Regions from separate parts of the Stenotrophomonas sp. CS3K5 genome, predicted to be linked through region 1. Evidence: predicted binding sites of a transcription regulator. Region 1 holds the regulator's gene; each other region holds the start of a gene.
What was found. The regulator FliA, encoded in region 1, starts transcription of late flagellar genes. The targets are predictions, from matches to a motif close to TAAAGTTTNNCNNNCNNNGGCCGATAA.

Region 1 (7,155 bases):
CCCGGAGTTGAACCATGCCGTCGCGTGAGTACGCCAAGCTGACCAAGACCTTCCCGCTGTCGGCCACCCGCAGCGAGCCGCTCGGCCCTGTGCGCACCATTGCCGTGACCGGCGGCAAGGGCGGCGTGGGCAAGACCAACGTGTCGGCCAACCTGGCCGTGGCGCTGGCCGGCATGGGCAAGCGCACGCTGCTGCTGGATGCGGACCTGGGCCTGGCCAACATCGACGTGATCCTGGGGTTGAACCCCACCTTCACGCTGGCCGACCTGGTCGCCGGCCGCTGCTCGCTGGATGACGTCATCGTCGAAGGCCCGAACGGCGTGCTGGTGGTCCCGGCCGCGTCCGGCCGCCGGCACATGGCCGAACTGGCCCCGGCCGAGCACGTCGGCCTGGTCAACGTGTTCTCCGAACTGGAGCGCGAGCTGGACATCATGGTGGTGGACACCGCCGCCGGCATCACCGATGGCGTGCTGACCTTCTGCCAGGCCGCACAGGACACCGTGGTGGTGGTCTGCGACGAACCGGCCTCGATCACCGACGCCTACGCGCTGATCAAGGTGCTCTCGCGCGAGCGTGGGGTGGACCGCATCCAGGTGGTGGCCAACATGGTGCGCGACCCCAACGAAGGCCGCGTGCTGTACGAAAAGCTGACCCGCGTCTGCGAGAAGTTCCTGGCCGATGTCTCATTGAATTACCTGGGCTGCGTGCCGCAGGATGACTGGTTGCGCCTGTCGGTGCAGCGCCAGCAGCCGGTGGTCAAGGCCTACCCATCCAGCCCGGCTGCACTGGCGATCACCGAGATCGCACGGCGCACCGCGCGCTGGCAGGCGCCGACCGAACCGCGTGGCGGCGTCGAGTTCTTCCTCGAACGCATCCTCAAGCAGCGCGGGGTGGCCGCATGAAAGGCGCAGCCCAGTACCGGGAGGTCCAGCGCTCGGCGGCCAACGAGGTCATCGCCCAGCATTCGGACCTGGTGCGGCGCATCGCCCACCACCTGGCCGCACGCCTGCCGGCCAGCGTCGAAGTCGACGACCTGATCCAGGCCGGCATGATGGGCCTGATCGAGGCCTCGCGCAGCTACGACGCCGACCAGGGCGCCTCGTTCGAGACCTACGCGTCGATCCGCATCCGCGGTTCGATGATCGACGAGATCCGTCGTGGCGATTGGGTGCCGCGTTCGGTGCACCGCCGTGCACGCGATGCTGCTGCCACCATCCGCCGCCTGGAACAGAGCAGTGGCCGTGCCGCCAGCGCCACCGAAGTGGCCGCCGCGATGGACATGCCGCTGCCCGAATACCTGCGGCTGATGGAAGACGCCGCGCGCGGCCAGGTGCTGAGCCTGGAATCGCGTATCGAGGACCAGGGCGAACTGGATACCGTCGCCCAGGGCGGCCCGACCCCGCAGCAGGTGCTGGAGCGCGGCGAGTTCGGCCGCGAGCTGGGCAAGGCCATCGGCCACCTGCCCGAGCGCGAACAGCTGGTGCTCTCGCTCTACTACGAGCAGGAGCTGAACCTGAAGGAGATCGGTGCGGTGCTCGGCGTGAGCGAGTCGCGGGTCTGCCAGATCCACGGCCAGGCGGTGCTGCGCCTGCGTGGCCGACTGAAGATTTTCGAGGCGGTCGACGCCGGCCTTGAAGAATGAACATCCCCGAGGCGTCTGCCCCCGGCCGCCCGGAATGAACAACAAAGGAACTCTGCTTTGAACAAGAACATGCGCATCCTGATCGTCGACGACTTCTCGACCATGCGTCGCATCGTCAAGAACCTGCTGGGCGATCTGGGCTTCACCAACACCGCCGAAGCCGAGGACGGGCATGCCGCGCTGTCGCTGCTGCAGAGCCAGCCGTTCGATTTCGTGGTCACCGACTGGAACATGCCGGTGATGACCGGCATCGAGCTGCTCAAGGCGATCCGCGCCGATGCCAAGCTGAAGACCCTGCCGGTGTTGATGGTGACCGCCGAAGCCAAGCGCGAGCAGATCATCGAAGCCGCCCAGAGCGGCGTCAACGGCTACATCATCAAGCCGTTCACCGCGCAGACCCTGGAAGAAAAGCTGGGCAAGATCTTCGAACGCCTGGCGGCCAGCGCCTGATGGATACCACGGTCGACAAGAACGCCCTTGCCCTGCGCCTGCAGGAAGCCCTGGACGCGCTGGAGTCCGGTGACGAGGCCGCCTGGCGGCAGCGCATCGACGGACTGGTCGCGCTGCGCACGCAGCCGATGATGAGCGGTCTTTCGCGGCTGGCCCGCGAACTCGGCCAGGCGCTGGGTGAACTGCCGACCGTGCCCAGCGATGCCGGTGAACTGGACGACGCCTGCGCGCGCCTGGACCACGTGGTGGCGATGACCGAACAGGCCACCCACCGCACCCTGGACCTGGCCGAGGAATGCCGCAGCCTGACCGAGCAACTGCGCGCCGAAGGCCTGCAGCCGGGCCAGGACGCGCAGCTAGAGCGCATCCGCCACAACCTCACCGAGATCGCCCTGACCCAGAGCTACCAGGACCTGACCGGGCAGATCATCCGTCGCGTGGTCGGCATCGTGCGCCGCGTGCACGAAGGCTTCGGCGCGCTCGGCCTGCCGCCGGAACAGCATCGCACCGACCCGGAACTGGCCGGGCCGGCACTGAAGGGACTGGACCGCCACGCGGTCTCGCAGAACGACGCCGACGACCTGTTGTCGGATCTGGGGCTGTAAGCATGAGCGCGGTATCCGACGACATCACTGCCGATTTCATCATCGAGGCACAGGAAATCCTGGACCGCCTGGGCGAACAGCTGGTGTCGCTGGAGCAGGCGCCGCAGGACAGCGAGCAGCTCAACGCGGTGTTCCGCGGCTACCACACGCTCAAGGGCGGCGCCGGCTTCCTCGGCGTCACCGCCATGGTCGAGTTGTGCCACGCCGCCGAAGAAGCCCTCGGCATCGCGCGCGCCGGCCAGGCCGTGCTGCAGGCCCATCACTTCGACGCGGCCCAGCAGTCGCTGGATTACCTGCAGTCGATGCTCGACGCGGTGTCCTCGGGCACCGAGCCGGGTTATGCGCCGCCGGAGCTGATCGCACAGTTCGACATGCACGGTGGCGGTACCGCAGCCCCGACCGCCGCCGCACCCGCCGCTGCCGGCGGCGACCTGATCACCGAAGACGAATTCGAGGCCCTGCTCGACCAGCTGCACGGCGGCAACGCGCCGACCGCGGTCGCGCCGGCGAAGAAGGCCGACGACGGCCTGATCAGCGAAGACGAGTTCGAAGCCCTGCTCGACCAGCTGCACGGTGGCGCCGCGCCCGGCAGCAAGCCGGTCGCCGCCACGCCGGTCGCTGCGACGCCTGCGCCGCGCCCGGCGGCCGCCACCCCGGCAGCCAAGCCGGCCGCCAAGCCGCTGGCCGAAGCCGAGCACACCGTGCGCGTGGATACCAAGCGCCTGGATGCGATCGTCAACCTGATCGGCGAGCTGGTGCTGTCACGCAACCGCCTGAAGACGCTGCGCGCACGCCTGCGCGATGAAGAGCTGGACCGCGCCGTATCCACCCTGGACATCGCCACCGCGCGACTGCAGTCGGCGGTGATGCGCACCCGCATGCAGCCGGTCGGCAAGGTGTTCTCGCGCTTCCCCAAGGTCGCCCGCGATGTCGCCCGCTCGCTGAAGAAGGAAGTGGATCTGGAACTGATCGGCGCCGAGACCGAGCTCGACCGCAACCTGGTCGAAGCCCTGGCCGACCCGCTGGTTCACCTGGTCCGCAATGCCATCGACCATGGCGTGGAAATGCCCGAACTGCGCGAAGCGCAGGGCAAGCCGCGGATGGGCCATGTGCGCCTGTCGGCGCAGCAGGAAGGTGACTACGTCAGCATCGAGGTGCAGGACGATGGCGCCGGCATCGACCCGGAAAAGCTGCGCGCCAAGGCACGCGAGAAGGGCCTGATCGATCCGGAAGCCGCCGCCCGCCTGAGCAGCGAGGAATGCCTGCACCTGGTGTTCCTGCCCGGCTTCTCGACCAAGCAGCAGGTGACCGACATCTCCGGCCGCGGCGTCGGCATGGACGTGGTGCAGTCCCGTATCCGCGAACTCAGCGGCCAGATCCAGATCCAGTCGGAGCTGGGCCGTGGCAGCCGCTTCCTGATCCGCGTACCGCTGACCCTGGCGATCCTGCCGACGCTGCTGGTGCAGGCCGGCGAGGACGTCTACGCGCTGCCGCTGGCGCGCGTGATGGAAGTGCTGCACGCGCCGCGCACCTCGCTGGGCTGGTTCGATGGCCGTGCCGTGCTCGACCGCCGCTCGCACACCCTGCCGCTGGTCGATCTGCGCCAGTGGCTGGATGTGACGCCGGCCGCCTCCACCCTGCTGACCATTGTGGTGCTGCAGGCCGGCGAGGCACGCTTCGGGCTGGTCGTGGACCAGGTGCGCGGGCGCGAGGAAGTGGTCATCAAGCCGCTGCCCAAAGCCCTGCGCGGCCTGCGCGGTTATGCCGGTGCAACCTTGATCGGCGATGGTCGCATGGCGCTGATCCTGGACGTGGACGGCCTGCGATGACCCCCGCCGGGCCCCGCCCGGCGCCCCCAGAAACTGTGACTACCGTCTGTACACGAACGCCCGGTGTCTCAAGTCCCATTCACACAAGCCGATACCGGATCCATGGATAGACTCAGCCTCATTGGACTCTTTCTCGCCCTGGCCTCGCTGGTCGGTGGCAGCATCCTCAAGGGCGCCGGGCTGGCATCGTTGTGGTCGCCTGCGGCCTTTGTGATTGTCATCGTCGGCACCGTCGCGGCGATCCTGCTGCACACCTCACCGGCCGTGTTCAAGCACGCCTTCAAGATCGTGCGCTGGGTCGTGCGCCCGCCGAACAGCGATCGCCACGAGCTGATCCGCCAGATCGTGGAATGGAGCAACATCGCCCGTCGCCAGGGCCTGCTGGGCCTGGAATCGCAGGTGGAAGCACAGCAGGACCCGTTCCTGCGCAAGGGGCTGCAGCTGCTGGTGGACGGCGTGGAGCCCGAATCGATGCGGCACATGCTGGAAATCGAACTGGGCAGCCAGGAGCACCAGGACCAGGCCGGCGCCAAGGTATTCGAGGCGATGGGCATCTACGCACCCACCCTCGGCATCATCGGCGCCGTGCTCGGCCTGATCGCAGTGATGAAGAACCTGGCCGACCCGAGCAAGCTCGGCCATGGCATCGCCGCCGCGTTCACCGCCACCATCTATGGCATCGCCTCGGCCAACCTGCTGTTCCTGCCGATCGCCGCCAAGCTCAAGAGTGTGATCTCGCACAACACGCGCGACCGCGAAATGGTCATCGAAGGCCTGATCTCGATCGCCCAGGGCGAGAACCCGCGCAACATCGAAACCAACCTCTCCGGCTTCCTGCACTGACATGGCCCGCCGCAAGCACCACGAAGAGCACGCCAACCACGAAGCATGGGCGATCCCCTATGCCGACCTGATGACGCTGCTGCTCGCCTTCTTCGTGGTCATGTACGCGATCTCCTCGGTCAACGAGGGCAAGTACCGGATCATGGCCGACGCGCTCACCGACGCCTTCGGCGGTGCGCCGCGCACCATCAATCCGGTGCAGGTCGGCAACAAGCAGGTGCAGGGTGGCGGCTGGGACAGCCCGTCGGTGATCAAGTCCGGCACCAAGATCGGCCCTTCGGCGCCGGCACCCTCGCATGATCCGACGCTGCTGCCGTCGATGGCCTCGCAGATGCGCATGCCGGTGTCGGTGCACAACCAGGAACAGATCGCACGCGCCGAGCGCCAGCTCAACAGCATCGCCGACCGCCTCACCGCCGCGCTGGCACCGTTGATCGACCGCGGCATGATCAGCGTGCGCCGTACCGAGCTGTGGATCGAAGTGGAGATCAACAGCGACATCCTGTTCCCCACCGGCTCGGCGGCGCTGGACGTGCACGCCCGGCAGACCCTGGCCAGCCTGGCCGACGTGCTGCGCGATGTACCCAACAGCGTGCGTGTGGAAGGCCACACCGACAACGTGCCGATCGCCACCGCCACCTTCCCGTCCAACTGGGAACTGTCGGCCGGGCGCGCGGCCAGCGTGGTGCACCTGTTCGCCGACCAGGGCGTACAGCCGTCGCGGCTGGCGATGGTCGGCTACGGCCAGTTCCGCCCGCGCGAGGAGAACGACAGCGCGCAGGGCCGCAACCGCAATCGCCGGGTGATGGTCATCATCCTGGCCGACACCAGCCATTCGGTGGACCCGCTCGGCCAACGTCTGAACGCCGCCACCGGTGCCGTTGACAGGGCCACCCCCGAACAAGCCGCCGCAACGCCGGCTACCGCCCCCACTTCCCCCCTCGCGCCGGTGACGTTGCCACCGGTGCCGGCTGGCAGCCGCGTCGGCGCCGCCGTTCCCCCGGCAATGAAGGAGTAATCCGATGCGCATCTGGGCAGTCGCCAACCAGAAGGGCGGAGTCGGCAAGACCACCACCACCCTCGCCCTCGGCCGCGGCCTGGCCGCACTCGGCCATCGCGTGCTGCTGATCGACCTCGATCCGCATGCGTCGCTCAGCCGCGCCTTCGGCGTGCCGGTGGATCCGCCGCCGGCCGGTGTGCTTGAACTGTTCGGCACGCCGCCGGCCGATCTTTCCGGCCTGTGCCACGCCAGCAACATCCACGGCCTGGACTACGTCTGCGCACAGTCCGCGCTGGCCACGCTGGAGCGCCGCAGCGCCAACCAGCCCGGGCTCGGCCTGGCGCTGCAGAACGCGCTGGCGCGCCACCAGGGCCAGCACGACTACATCCTGCTGGACTGCGCGCCGACCCTCGGCCTGCTGATGATCAATGCGCTGGCCGCGGCCGACCGCCTGATCATCCCCACCCAGGCCGAGCCGCTGGCCCTGCACGGACTGGATGGCATGGTCCGCACCGGTGAGATGGTCGAGCGTTCGCGCCGGCGCCCGCTGCCGATTTCGATCCTGCCGACCCTGTTCGACCGCCGCACGCGCGCCGGCAACGAATCGCTGCGCACCATGCAGGATCGCCACGGTGCACGCGTGTGGGAAGACGCTATTCCGATCGACACCCGCATCAGCAACGCCGCCGGCCTGACCCTGCCGAGCATCGGTGAGGACTATCCGGGGCGCGGTCTTGCGGCCTACCGGCGTGCACTGAACTGGATTCTGGGTGAGGACGCGCGCGC
Region 2 (7,155 bases), on a different contig from region 1:
GATTTCTTCCGGTACGTCGGCATCGGAGATCGGCGCCAGTTCGCCCCGGCGCTGCGCCAGCCGGGTCCTCAGCGGGGTCAGGATGCGCAGGCCGTAGGTCACGCCGAACCAGACCAGCGCGGCGGTGCCCAGCGCCAGCATGGTCATCAGCGGGATGATGATCATCAGGATCTCGCGTGCGCGCTGGCGGCGGTCAGCCATGCTCTCGGCCACGGTTACCGCCAGCTGGTCCTGCGCGTCGTTCAGCGCCTGCGTGCAGACCGTGGCCATGCGCACCTGCTGGCCGTTGAGGATGCCGTCGTACAACGCCGGGTGCACGCCGGTGCAGTCCTGGGAAGGCGCATACGGGCTGAAATCGGCGTTGCCGCTGATCGTGCCCTTGCGGCTGCTGTCCACATTGAAGTAGCGGTGGCCGTCGGGGTCGTACTCGATCAGGAAGCGCGCCTGCGGTGACAGATCGCTGGTCACCGGCATGGTGCTGAGCATCTGCGCGAACGAGTGGGTGTCGTCGACCAGGTTGCGGTCGTGGATGCGGTTGGAATAGTCCAACGCAACGTAGTAGGCCAGCACCGTATTGAAGATGAGCAGGCCCAGCATCGGCAACGCCAGGAAGGCGAGCAGGCGCCGGCGCAGGCTGGGCGGGCCGCTGATCACGGCGTATTTTCGTCCTGCGTGTCTTCCAGCATGTAGCCCAGCCCACGCACGGTGCGGATGCCCATGCCGCCGGGCTGCAGCTTGCGGCGCAGGCGGTGCAGGGCGATGTCCAGGCCATTGTCGGTCAGGTCCTGGCCCCAGTCGCACAGCGCTTCCACCAGCTGCGCGCGCGACACGATGCGCTCGGCGCGTACCGCCAGCGCCGACAGCAGGCCGAACTCGCGCGCGGTCAGTTCCAACGACTGGTCGTCGATCCACACCCGGTGCCCGGCCAGGTCCAGGCGCAGACGGCCGATGCGCAGGTCCGGGTTGCCGTTGCTGGTGACCCGGCGCAACTGCGCGCGCACACGCGCTTCGAATTCGTCCAGTGCGAACGGCTTGACCAGGTAATCGTCGGCGCCAAGATCGAGCACGCGCACGCGTTCGGCCAGGCCATCACGGGCGGTCACCACCAGTACGGCCAGGCCGTCGCCGCGCTGGCGCAGGCGCTGCAGCACATCGCGGCCGTCCAGCTGTGGCAGGCCCAGGTCCAGTACCAGCAGGGCGTACTGGGTTGAACCCAGCGCGGCGTCGGCATGCGCGCCGTTGTCGACGTGGTCGACCACATGCCCCTGCCGGCGCAGCGAGGCGCACAGGCCGGAGGCGATGTCCGGGTCGTCTTCAGCAATCAGTACGCGCATGCGCAGGGGCTCCTGTAACGGTCAGGCCCGCCGGCAGGGGCGGGCCTACAGGTTGCCGAGGGTAGCGGCAAACCGGGTGAAGAGGGAGCGTGACGGCGCCGGCTGGCGCGGCCGTGGTATCCGGCCGTTCAGTCCTGCAGGCCGGGCTCACCCTGTGCCAACGGGACCCGGGAGCCGTCCAGCAGGCCACGGCTGAGCGTGCCGTCCTCGATGAACAGCAGTTCGCCGTTCTCGCCGTTCTTGATGCTGCTGTCGATGGCGATCACGCGGTCGCCGTGGAAGCTGCTGACGTGCGGCATCGAGGTATGGCCGACCACGATGCGCTTGAGATGCAGGCGGTCGAGCACGCTCTGTACCCCTGCGGTGTCGAGGCGGCCATCGAAGTAGCCGCGGTACCAGATCGGGCTGGTCTTGCCGTCATACAGCGGTGCGGTGGCCGGGTCGGCCTTCACCTCGGCCTTGGGCAGGCCCAGCGTGGCCTGGTAGGCCGCGTTGGTGCGCGCCGGGTCCAGTGCCAGCTCCACCGCCTCGGGTGAGATGCCGCCGTGCAGGAACAGCGTGTCGCCGATCTTCAGCAGCACCGGCCGCGTGCGCAGCCACTGGCCGATCACCGAATCGGCGCCATACAGCTGCGGGTAGCTGCGGCCGAGCAGCTGGGCGCTGCGCAGGTACTTCGGATTGACGTAGCGCAGGTCGTCGTACAGCACCATGGTCTCGTGGTTGCCCAGCACGAAGTGCACCGCGCCACCGGCAGCGGCCGCCTGCTGCTGCAGGCCGTACAGCAGCCAGAACGCTTCGGTGACCTGCGGGCCGCGGTCGAACACATCGCCGGCGATGACCAGGGTGTCGGTGCCCAGCGCCCAGCGGTCCTGCGCATCGATCACCTTGTTGGCGCGCAGCAGGCGTACCAGCAGGCCGTACTGCCCGTGGATATCGGACAGGGCAACGATGCGCGGTACCGCCGGTAGCACGGAGACCGACGGCGCATTTGGTGCTGCGACATGCAAGGTGTGTTCGTAGCCGCAGCGCGGCGCGATATCGGTGCCCGTCGCGTTGATCGGCAGCGCGCGCGACTCGACCTTGTCCGCGCAGATCCATTTCGCCTTCAACTGCTGGCCGTCGCGGAACACGTACGGGCCATCGGCCTGTACATGGTCAGCGGGCGCGGCGACCTCGCGGGCCTGCGTGGCTCCAGCGGCACAGGCCAGCAGGGGCAACAGGGCGATCAACAGCGAACGGCGATAGCGCGACATCGGCGGCATCCAGCGGCGGAAAGCGCCGATGCTACCCGGCCCGGCCGTAGTACGGTGTGCGCGAACGGGCGGATCAGATATCACGCCCCTCGTCCTTGAGCTTGCGCACGCGGGTGGCCGCCGCCTGCAGAGGTTGGCCGTCGCGCCCACGCGGCTGCATGTAGGGCAGCGGACGGCGCGTGCTCGATTCGATCAGCTGCGAATGAGCCTCACCGGCAGCGAAGCGATGCCGTTCGCCCCACTGGCGCAGCGCGACCAGCAGCGGGAACAGCTCCTGGCCGGCGGCGGTGAGCACGTATTGCTGGTAGGCCGAACCATCGGAGGCCGGCTGCAGCTGCAGGATGCCCGCCTCGACCAGCCGGCGCAGGCGGTCGCTGAGGATGTTGCGCGCGGCGCCGAGGCTGCGCTGGAAGTCGCCGAAGCGGGTGATGCCATCGAAGGCATCGCGGATCACCAGCAATGCCCAGCGGTCACCGAGCAGGTCGGCGCTGCGGGCGACGGGGCAGGGGCTGTCGGCGTGCATGGCAGGTCCCGCAGAAGGTGGTTGCAGTTTAAAACCGATTTCGCTAGCCTGCATCAAGTTTCAAATTGAAACTACATGATGAGTCTCGCCCCGATACCCCGCTCCCTGCTGGTTCTGCTCGCGGTCGCCGCCGGCGCCAGCGTCGCCAACGTCTACTATGCGCAGCCGCTGCTGGACCAGCTCGCGCGCGCCTTCGCGCTGGACCGGGCGGTGGCGGGTGCGGTGGTGTCTGCCACCCAGGCCGGCAGCGTGCTGGCGCTGCTGGGCCTGCTGCCGCTGGCCGATCGTGGTGACCGTCGACGCCTGCTGCGGTTTCAGCTGGTGGCACTGGTGCTGGCGTTGCTGTGGCTTGCTGCGTCAGGCACGGCGGCCTGGTTGTTGTCGGGCATGCTGCTGGCCGGCTTGCTGGGCACGGCGCTGACCCAAGGGCTGATCGCCTACACAGCCACGCTGGCACCGCCCGAGCAGCGGGGGCGCGTGGTGGGCGCCGTGCAGGGTGGGGTGTTCATCGGCCTGCTGCTCGCGCGTGTGCTATCGGGGGCAGTCGCGTCTGCGCTGGGCTGGCGCGCGGTCTATCTGCTGTCGGCGATGGTGATGATGGCCTTGGCGGTGCTGTTGTGGCAGCGCCTGCCCGCCGTGCCGGTGCCGGTGGTTCCCCCGCGCTGGCGCGAACTGCTGGATTCGATGCTGGGCATGCTGCGCAACGACCGGACCCTGCGTGAGCGCGGTCCGTTGGCGCTGTTGCTGTTTGCCGGGCTCAATGTGTTCTGGGCGGCGGTACCGCTGCCGCTGTCGGCTCCGCCGTTGCACTGGTCGACCGCGGCCATCGGTGCACTGGGCCTGGCGGGCGTGGTGGGGGCGCTGCTGGCGGCGCGGGTCGGGCATTGGATGGATCGTGGCTTCGCGCATCGGGTCAGCGTCGGCGCGCTGACGTTGATGCTGGTTGCCTGGTGGCCACTGCTGGGCTTGCCGCGTTCGCTGGTGCTGTTGTTGCTGGGCGTGGTGGTTCTGGATCTGGGCGGACAGGCGCTGCACGTCGCCAATCAGGCCCTGCTGCTGCGTGCACCGGCGGAACAGCACGGTCGCCTGGTGGCGCTGTACATGTTGTTCTATGCGATGGGCAGCGGTGCCGGTGCGGCGGCCGGAACCTGGATGCAGGCCCGTCACGGCTGGCCGGCGGTGTGCCTGCTGGGCGCGGGCATCGCCTTGGTGGCGCTGCTGTGGTGGGTGGCAGCGCTCAGGGTATCGGCGGACGCACGAACCGGTAGCGCCGGCTGCCGGTAAAGTCGACCGCTGGTCGACTGCTCTTCCTTTGGACCCCGCAACCCCCCGCGCTGCGCGCGATAGTCGACCAGCAGTCGACGCTACCATCGCCGGGACTCTTCATTTCCGCCGGTTCAGCGCTGCAATGCACGCCGCCCCGGCGCGTCCTGCAACGCATCGCTGGCCACCACCACACGGTTGCGGCCGCCGCGCTTGGCCGCGTACATCGCGGCATCGGCGCGCGACATCAGGCGTTCGTAGTCGGGGTGCCCGTCGTGGCCGGCTACGCCGATGCTGGCGGTCAGTTCCAGCACCTGCCCGTTGGCCAGCACCACCGGCGACTGCGCAATCTGCCGCCGCAGGCTTTCGGCAATCACCTCGGCCTGCGATTCGCTGGCCGCGACCAGCACCACCACGAACTCTTCGCCGCCATAGCGGAACAGGTAGTCACTGCCGCGCGTGAGCTGGCCGAGCAGGCCGGCCACATGCTGCAACGCGCGGTCGCCGGCGTCGTGGCCATGGCCGTCATTGATCGCCTTGAAGTGGTCCAGGTCGAGCAGCAGCAGCGAGAACGGCGTGCGGTTGCGCGTGGCCAACTCGATTTCCCGGCGCAGCACGGTGGGCAGGAAGCGGCGGTTGAGCAGGTTGGTCAATGCGTCGCTGCCGGCATCGAGTTCGCCGATACGCTCGAACAGCAGCGTCATCAGGGTGCGGATGCTGGCCAGGTCTTGACGGATCGACGGCAGCACTGCCAGGCGCTGCGCGGGAGCATCCATCGCCGCGTGCTGCAGGCACGTGTCGATACGCGCCATCAAGCGGCCGACCTGTTGGGTCTCGCTGCTTTCGCCGAAGCTGGGAATGCCCTTGTGGGTGAACCACAGGCCGAATTCGGAGGTGGCCAGGCTGGCACTGTCGCTACCCTGCACGTGGCCGGCCAACGCGTAGAGCAGGGCGTTTTCCCAGTCCAGCAGCAGTGCACGCTGGCGCTCGCGTTCGGTGCTGACATTCTGCACCAGTGAAAACAGCCGGTAGGCAGCATCGGCCCGGGTGGAGCGCTCGCGCGCATGGGTGTAGGCCAGGGTCATGCCTTCCATGGCGATGTCCATGATCGCGCTGAGGCAGTCGATGGCGGCGAAGGCGGTGGCGCTGTCCGGCGCATCGTCGCGCAGGCGCACGAACAGTTCGTGCTTGAGCACTCGCGCACCGCGCGTGACCAGATCGACCGGAATGCCGACCCGTGCATGCACGTCGCCGATCACCCGCTGCGCGGCCACCGTGCTGGCGATGCCGTCGGCATCGGTGGTCAGCAACTGCACCAGCCAGCGCTGCATGGCCGGCTGCAGGCGCTGCTTGACCTGCTCGTGGGACAGGAAGCGGCGCGCGCGACCATCCTGCAGCAGCACCTCGTAGAAGCGCTGGGCCAGCGCCGGTGGTGCATCGGCGGCGGCATCGCGCAGCAGCGCGGTGGCTGCCGGCCCGGCCTGCTGCAGGCAGTGTTGCCACGCCTCGGCCAGCGGCTGGCTGGCGTCGTCCAGTTGGGGTGTTTCCACGTCGATCTCTGACTGCGTACGGCAAACCACGGATATCGGCCGCGGTGGCGCGCGATTGATGGCGATGAGCCGGCCAGTTTAAGCGCGATGCAGGGATGCCCGGTGCGCAAAGCACAGCGCGGCGGCTGCTGCAATGAGCGAACGCATTTGAGAATCACTCGCATTGGTGGGAGAATGTGCACAGCGAACCTTGCCGCAGAGGCCTGCGGCACGGTTCCACCTCCCCCTCGTCGTTGCCTCAAGCCCTTCGCCAGAGGCCCCGTTGCCCTGCCAGAAGGTCCAGAACATGTCCCCTGCCGTTGTCCTTTCGCCGCGCCCGCTGGCGCTCGCCGTTGCTGCGCTGCTGGCCGGCAGCGCCCTGTCCGCCCGCGCCGAGACCGATGCCACCGATATCGATACGGTGCATGTCACCGCCTCGCAGATCGCACGTCAGGCGCTGGGTACCTCGACCATCACCGCCGAGGACATCGCCAGGCGGCCGCCGGCCAATGACATCGCCGAGCTGCTGCGCACCATGCCGGGCGTCAACCTGACCGGCAACAGCGCTTCCGGCCAGTACGGCAACAACCGCCAGATCGACCTGCGTGGCATGGGTCCGGAAAACACCCTGATCCTGGTCGACGGCAAACGCATCGGCGCACGTGACGCCGTGCGCATGGGCCGCAGCGGCGAGCGCAACACGCGCGGTGACACCAACTGGGTGCCGGCGGAGATGATCGAGCGCATCGAAGTGCTGCGCGGTCCGGCGGCAGCACGCTACGGCTCCGGTGCCTCGGGCGGCGTGGTGAACATCATCACCAAGCGCCCGACCGGTGACCTGACCGGCGCAGTCGATCTGTACGGCCTGGTGCCCGAGCACAGTGCCGAAGGCGGCAGCGAGCGCGTCGGCCTGCAGTTGAGTGGCCCGATGACTGACACCCTGTCGTTCCGCCTGTACGGCAACCTCAACAAGACCGACGCCGATTCGCTGGACCTCAACCGCCAGTACGCCACCAACCCGAACGCGGTGCCGCCGGCCGGCCGCGAGGGCGTCAAGAACCGCGACGTCAACGCGCTGCTGCGCTGGGACGTGACCGCCAACCAGGTGGTCGAGTTCGAGGCGGGCACCAGCCGCCAGGGCAACATCTACGCCGGCGACCGTGCGGTCAGCACCACCGGTACCTCCACCGGCGTCGACCTCGCGGCGCTGGCCGAGGGTGAGGCGGAGACCAACCGCATGTACCGCAACACCG
Region 3 (7,155 bases), on a different contig from region 1:
CGTTGTTGCAGGGATTGGGTGTGGAGGTGGTGCTGGAGGCTGAAGACGGCCAGGCGCTGCTCGATGCACTGGCCGCGCAGCCGGTTGATGTGGTGCTCAGCGACATCCGCATGCCTGGCCTGGATGGCATCCAGGCCCTGCGCCAACTGCGTGCGCGCGGTGATACCACGCCGTTGCTGCTGTTGACCACCTTTGACGAAAGCGATCTGCTGCTGCGGGCCAGCGAAGCCGGTGCGCAGGGATTCCTGCTCAAGGACGCGGCTCCGGCCGACCTGCGTGAGGCGATCGAGCGCGTCGCCGCCGGTGAGACGCTGCTGCTGCCGGTCAGCACCGAGCCGATACGCGCCCGCTATCGTTTCCACGATGAAGCGCCGCCCACCGATACCTTTGGCGAGCGCGAAGTGGCGATCCTGCGGCTGCTGGCCGGGGGCTACAGCAACAAGGAGATCGCGCGCAGCCTGTTCCTGGCCGAGGGCACAGTGAAGAACTATGTCTCGGCCATCCTTGACAAGCTGGGCACCCGCGACCGCACCCGCGCGGTACTGAAGGCGATTACCCTGCGCATCATCTGAGTGGATGGCAGAAGGCGACGCATGAACCCGATCCTGCACGTTGAAATACCCACTACTGACCTGGAACGGGCCATCGCGTTCTACCAGCGATGGCTGCGGGTGGACGTGGATGCGCCGATCCTGCTGCATGACTGCCGCATGGCGTACCTGCCGTTTTCGGATGACGCAGCGGGTGCCAGCATGGCGCTGGTGCAGGGCGCGGACTACCGGCCTTCCGAGCAGGGCGCGCGCATCTACATTGGCGTGGGCGATGTGGAGGCCAGCCTTGAGCGCGCATTGCTGGCCGGCGCCGAACTGCGCTTCGGCCCGGCCGACGCCGGCGACTGGCGCGTGGCCGAGATCCGCGACAGCGAAGGCAACCGCATCGCGCTGCAGTCGCCCGCCGTTCCGTAGCGTCGAGCGTGCTCGACTGCAATTGATTCCGCTACCAGTTCCCCAGGCGAGCGAGCTGGACGCTACAACAGCGTGGCGCGCGAGCGCTGCAGCCAGTCGTTGATCGCCGGGTCCAGCCGCGGGTCGTCCGGCAGCTGCACGCCGAAGCGCTGCTGCAGCACGTCGCGCACGTCACCGACATCGTGCAGTGGGCGCTTGTCCGGCGCCTGCCCGGGCCGGTATTCGGTGTAGTTGCCGCTGCCGATGGTGCGGCGCCAGTCCGGCCCGGTCAGTGACGCACGCAGCTGGCCCGGAAAGCTGGAATCAGGATGGGTGCACACGTACCAGTTGCCCACCACGTTGTCGATCGGCGCAGGCACCTGCAGGTCGAACCGGTACATCGCCCGCCACTCGTTGCTGGATTCGACCGACAGCACGAAGTCGCCGTCGTCCGGCAGGCGCTGCAGCCGGTAGCGCTCGTGCGGAGTGGACTGGGGCTGCGCCTCGTGCAGGCGCAGCGGCACGGTGGGGGTCAGGCTGCCGAACCCGGCATCCACCAGCCAGTCATCACCGTCCACCCGCACGCGCAACAGCAGGTGGGTGCGCGCGGTCAGCTCGCCGCCCTGCGCGGCCAGCAGCACGCGTGCGCTCAACGGCTGCGCATCAAAGCCCAGCGCCTGCAACAGGGCCAGCAAGCCGCCATTGAGCTCGAAGCAGTAGCCACCCCGGCGTTCGTCGAGCAGCTTGCGTTGCACGCTGTCCAGGTCGATCGGCACTGCATCGCGCAGCAGGCAGCTGAGCGTCTCGAACGGCAGCAGTGCGTTGTGGCGCTGCTGCAGCAGGGTCAGCCCGGCCAGCGTCGCTGGAGGCGGCGCATCCAGCTGCAGGCGTTGCAGGTAACGGGGGACATCGAGCGTGGCCATGGCGGCACCGTGCGGGGGAGGGAGGTCCACTGTGCTCCCCCAACCGGGGTTGAGGTCAAGCGCGCCCGCGGTGTCATCCCGCCGTCGCCTGCGCCCGGTACAAAGGCCGCGTGCGCCGGCAAGCGCGGGCAGGCATCGAACACAACCCTAAAGGTGCATCGATTCCGGCCGATACAGGTGCGTCTTTCCGCCTGGAGCCTGTCATGTCGGCCGTCGTTCCCCACCTCCGGTCCCTGCGCATGCGTCTTGCCACATGGCGCAGGGTGTTCCCCGGCCTGTTGCGCTGGTTGCAGCCGCATCGGCTCAGCGTGGCCAACAAGCTCAAGGCCACCCTGTGGGTCTGCGGCCTGGGCCTGGTGGCGATCGCCGCCGTCTACGCCTGGACCGGACACACCAGCGCGCAGGCCGCGCGCAACCAGGCCAGCTACCAGCATGGCAGTGATCTGGCTGCCCGCCTGGCCACGCAGGTGGCCGAAGCCCGCCGCCTGCAGACCCAGTATGCGCGGAGTTTCGATGACGCGGACCGCGATCAGCTGCTGGCCACGCAGACGGCGCTGCAGGCGGACCTGCGGGCATTGCGGGCGATGCCGATGGACGCCGGCCGGCGCAAGGCACTGCAGGCGCTGGTTGAAGCCGTGGACGCCTTCTCGCAGGGTGTGGCTGCACTGTTCGAGCGCGTGGATGAAATGGGACGGGGTGACGCCGGGCTCGCCGCGCAGCTGCAGCAGGCCGCTGATACGTTGCAGACCCGGGTGGATGCGCTGCAACGACCAGCACTGGCGCTGACGCTGCAGAAGATGCGCCGCCAGGAGGCGCTGCTGCTGCTCGACGGCGACGCGACCCATGCCGACCGTGCCAGTGAGGAAAAGCTGCCGTTCGACCTGGGGCTGGCCGGACTGCCGGCCGATGTGCAGGACACCCTGCGCAGCGGAATGGAAGGCTACCAGCGCGCGTTGCTGGCCTATACCGCCGCCCGCGTGGGCCTGGATGTGGAGACGCAGTCGCTGCTGGACACCGCCGCCGGCGTTGCTCCCGCGCTGGCCGCATTCCAGCAGGCCCAGGTATCGGCGCTGGCCACCGCACAGTCACGCCAGCAGACGGGCGCGCGCACCATGAGCGTACTGTTCGCGTTGACCCTGCTGCTGGTGGCCGGCGTGCTGATCACCAGCCTGGTACTGGTGCTGCGCGCGGTACGCCAGCCGATCCAGGACACGCTGCGCTTTGCCAGTGACATCGCCGACGATCGCCTCGACACCACCCTGCGCGTGTACAACGCCAACGATGAGATCGGCCAGCTGGCGCAACGCCTGGTCGACATGCAGCAGCGCCTGCGCGCACGCATCGATACCGAACGTGCGGTGGCCCGCGGCAATACCCGTGTGCGCCAGGCGCTGGACAGCGCGCAGACCGGGCTGATGGTGATCGATGCCGAGGGCCAGCTGGCCTACGCCAACCCGGCATTGCAGCAGCAGCTGGCGCTGCCGGCCGATGAGCTGGTGGGCCGCGAGGCGGTACGGCTGCACCCGGCACTGGCCAACCTGGTCGGCGTGCGCCAGCGTGAGGAACGCGAGATCGGCCATGCCGGCGTGCGCTACCAGCTGATCGCCAACGCCATCATCGATGACGGGCACTACCTCGGCGTGGCGGTGGAATGGCGCAGCCGCGCGCTGGAAACCCTGCTGGAAACCGAAGTGGCCGCGCTGGTCGATGCGGCCGCGCAGGGCGATCTGCATGGGCGTATCGAACTGGACGGCAAGCAGGGCTTCGTGCGCACGCTGTCAACCAGCATCAACCGTCTGCTGGCCACCTTCGAAGCCAATCTCGGCGATCTGCAGGCGCTGCTGGCGGCACTGGCCAGCGGCGATCTCAGTGTGCGCATGGGCGGTGATCTGCAGGGTGTGTTCGCGCGCATGCGCGATGATGCCAACGCCACCGTGGCGCAGCTGGGGCGTATCGTCACCCGCATCCAGCAAGCCACGTCGCATCTGGATACCGGCGTGGGCGAGATCGTCGCCGGCCATCACGACCTGTCGCAGCGCACCGAGCAGCAGGCCGCCAACCTGGAAGAGACGGCGGCCTCCATGCACGAACTGACCGATACGGTGGGCCGCAACGCCGACGCGGCGGCCCGTGCCGATGCGCTGGTACAGGGCGCGGCGGCGGTGGCGCAGCGCGGCGGGCAGGCCGTCGGTCAGGTGGTGGCGACCATGCAGGGCATCAGCGAGGCATCGCGCCGCATCGGCGACATCACCCAGCTGATCGATGGCATCGCCTTCCAGACCAACATCCTTGCGCTCAACGCGGCCGTGGAGGCCGCACGCGCCGGCGGGCAGGGCCGCAGCTTTGCCGTGGTGGCCGCCGAAGTACGGTTGCTGGCCCAGCGCAGTGCCGAAGCCGCCAAGCAGATCAAGGGATTGATCGAGGATTCGGTGGCGCGGGTCGGCCAAGGCAACCAGCAGGCCGAGCAGGCCGGCACCACAATGGGGGAGATCGTTGGCAGCGTGCAGCAGCTGGCGGACCTGCTGGCCGGTATCCGCAGCGCCTCGCATGAGCAGCATGCCGGCATCGCGCAGGTGAACCAGACCATCGTGCAGATGGAAGCCAGCACTCAACGCAACGCCAGTCTGGTGGAAGAGGCCGGTGCCTCCACTGCACAGATGCAGGCGCAGGTGCAGGCTCTGGCAGAGGCCGTGGGCGCGTTCCGGCTGCAGCCGGCGCAGCCGACGGCACGCGCAGCGGCCTGAACCTGCCCTGGTGGTGCCGTTCGTTGACCGGGACGATCATCGGAATGCCGGCCAGCGGCCGGCACTACCGACGGGCTCAATACACGTCGCGGCGGTAGCGGCCGTTCTCCAGCAGCGTTTCCACCGCCTCATCACCGAGGGCTTCACGCAGCACCTGGTCCACGCCTTCGGCCATGCCCTGCAACGAACCGCAGACGTGGATCACCGCGCCGCGCTGCATCCAGTCGCGCAGTACATCGCAGGCCGCGCGCAGCCGATCCTGCACGTAGCCACCGTCACCATCGCGCGAGAACGCCAGGTCCACCCGCTGCAGATGGCCCTCGGCCTGCCAGGCTTCGATCTCTTCGCCGAACAGGAAGTCGTGCGCACGCTGGCGTTCGCCGAACAGCAGCCAGTGCCCGTGCGCGCCGGCATGTGCAGCTTCGCGCAGCAGGCTGCGCAGGCCGGCGATGCCGGTGCCATTGCCGATCAGCACCATCGGCGCTGCGGCTACGCGATGGAAACCCGGGTTGCGGTGCACGCGGGCAACGATGCCAGTGCCCACCGGGGCATGCAGCGACAGCCAACCCGAGCCCAGCCCGGGGCGACCGGCCGGGTCGTGCGTCAGCCGCACCACCAGTTCCACTGCGCCATCCTGCGCAGCGGAGGCAATCGAGTATTCGCGTCCGGGCAGCACGGGCAGGCCGGCCAACCACAGGCAGGCGTCCTGCACCACCAGCGCGGCATCGGCATCGGGCAGTTCGCGTTCGCTGGCCAGTGCCAGCAGCGTGCGTGGTTGACCCTCCACCAGCAGGGGTTGCAGCGGATCCAGCCCGTGCGCCTTCAGTACCGCGCTGGCATGTCGTGCGCTGTGGCGGGGCGACACATGCAGGATGTCACCGGCCTGCCACTGCACCTGCGCCGGGGCTGCCAGGCGGATGCGCCAGATCGCACCGCCGACGCTGCCGGGATTGAGCCGCTCGCGGCCAAGCAATCGCCAGTCGTGCATCACCGTGGCCGATGGCAGCACGCTGTCATCGGTGGCGATTCCGGTCAGGGTTGCCAGTTGCAGCTGCCATTGGCGCAGGGCCGGTAGCGCTGCGGCATCCACATCGATGCGTTCGAACAGCGGGCGTGCGCCATTGTCGATCAGCCAGCTGTCGACCTGGCGGCCAAAGCCACAGAAATGCGGATACTGGCGATCCCCCAGCGCCAGCAGACCGAATTCCAGGCCCGACAGGTCCGGGCGTTGTGCAAGCAGCTGTCGCGCGGCGCGTCGTGCCGCATCCGGTGGCTCGCCATCGCCGAAGGTACTGAGCACCAGCAGCGCGTGCGTGCTGCGCTGTAGTTCGGCCGCATCGACGCGGGCCAGCGGCAGCACCCGCACCGCATGGCCGGCGGCCTGCACCTGCGCCGCTGCGCGCCAGGCCAGCTGCTCGCCCAGCCCGCTCTGGCTGGCGTGCACCACCAGCCACGGCGCAGCGCCGTCATCGGCGGCGGCGACCGGCAGCGACCGGCGCAGGCCGCGCGCCGCGCGCTGGCTGCGGCGGCGATCGAGGTACAGCATCCAGCCGGTGATGAAGAACAGGCTCATGCCCAGGCTGCTGAGCATCACCACCACACGCCCCGGCACACCGAAGTAACTGCCCGAGTGCAATGCGAACACGCTGGTGGCCAGCTGTCCGCCAGCGCCCTGGCGCGCATAGGGGCGCGCATCGAGGACCGCACCACTGGCCGGGTCCAGCTGCAGCAGATCATGGGCGCGATCATGGTGGCCACCGCGCTGCGACCGATCGCCGGCCATCACCCGGATGTTCAGAGGCTGGCCTGGCTTTTCCGGCAGGCGCAGGTCGATGAAGCCGGTGCGCACGCCGGGCAACGCATACAGCGTGGCTTCGACGCGCTGCAGGTCCAGCGTCGCATCGACGGGCACCTTGTGCTTGGCCGCAGGTGCGACGCCGAGCAGGGTATTGGCGGCGCTGCGGTACCAGTCGAACGACCACCACAGGCCGGTCAGCGCGCTCATCAGGTAGATCAGCAGCACCCAGGTACCGACCACCGAATGCAGGCTCCACAGGAAGCCACGGCCGCTGCGCTTCCATTCCACCGCCAGCCAGCTGCGCCAGTGCCACCAGCGCCGTGGCCAGCGCAGGTACAGGCCGGACAGGGTGAAGAACAACAGGGCGATCGCGCAGCTGCCGGTGATCCATTTGCCGCGTTCACCGGCAGCGAGGTGGCGGTGCAGGTCTTCGACGAAATCAAAGAATGCCTGCCCGCGCAGCGCGCTGAAGCGTTCGCCGCTGTAGGGGTCGAAGTACACCCAGTGTTCTTTGCCACCGGCAAAACGCGCCACCGAGGGACGTTGCCCGGTCGCATCCACGCGCAGGCGCTGCAGGGGACGCTCGCTGCCGGCCTGCAGCAGCGGCACCAGTTCGCTGAGCGCAAGCGGGTGCTGGCCGTCGGCATGGTGTTCGGCGATCTCGGCGAAACCGGGATTGCCCGCGCGCAGCAGTTCGTCCTCGAAGGACAGCGCCGCGCCGCTGAGGCCCATGACGGCCAGGACGG

Region 2: the regulator FliA is predicted to act here: its motif matches at 5,956-5,982, upstream of AC5YGJ_RS00525 (GGDEF domain-containing protein).
Region 3: the regulator FliA is predicted to act here: its motif matches at 2,016-2,042, upstream of AC5YGJ_RS11410 (methyl-accepting chemotaxis protein).

Annotation. Positions count from the first base shown of each region.
Region 1 is NZ_JCAKRX010000002.1:537,860-545,014, forward strand. Features, by position in the region: gene flhF (flagellar biosynthesis GTPase FlhF) at 1-28, shown strand, start outside; gene AC5YGJ_RS05040 (MinD/ParA family ATP-binding protein) at 15-902, shown strand; gene AC5YGJ_RS05045 (RNA polymerase sigma factor FliA) at 899-1,642, shown strand; gene cheY (chemotaxis response regulator CheY) at 1,700-2,092, shown strand; gene AC5YGJ_RS05055 (protein phosphatase CheZ) at 2,092-2,697, shown strand; gene AC5YGJ_RS05060 (chemotaxis protein CheA) at 2,700-4,526, shown strand; gene AC5YGJ_RS05065 (flagellar motor protein) at 4,629-5,369, shown strand; gene motD (flagellar motor protein MotD) at 5,371-6,387, shown strand; gene AC5YGJ_RS05075 (ParA family protein) at 6,392-7,155, shown strand, end outside.
Region 2 is NZ_JCAKRX010000001.1:121,934-129,088, reverse strand. Features, by position in the region: gene AC5YGJ_RS00550 (sensor histidine kinase) at 1-654, opposite strand, end outside; gene AC5YGJ_RS00545 (response regulator) at 651-1,334, opposite strand; gene AC5YGJ_RS00540 (metallophosphoesterase) at 1,463-2,587, opposite strand; gene AC5YGJ_RS00535 (winged helix-turn-helix transcriptional regulator) at 2,661-3,110, opposite strand; gene AC5YGJ_RS00530 (MFS transporter) at 3,189-4,394, shown strand; gene AC5YGJ_RS00525 (GGDEF domain-containing protein) at 4,508-5,923, opposite strand; gene AC5YGJ_RS00520 (TonB-dependent siderophore receptor) at 6,210-7,155, shown strand, end outside.
Region 3 is NZ_JCAKRX010000006.1:227,834-234,988, reverse strand. Features, by position in the region: gene AC5YGJ_RS11425 (response regulator) at 1-572, shown strand, start outside; gene AC5YGJ_RS11420 (VOC family protein) at 594-965, shown strand; gene AC5YGJ_RS11415 (arylamine N-acetyltransferase family protein) at 1,028-1,867, opposite strand; gene AC5YGJ_RS11410 (methyl-accepting chemotaxis protein) at 2,071-4,611, shown strand; gene AC5YGJ_RS11405 (PepSY domain-containing protein) at 4,688-7,155, opposite strand, start outside.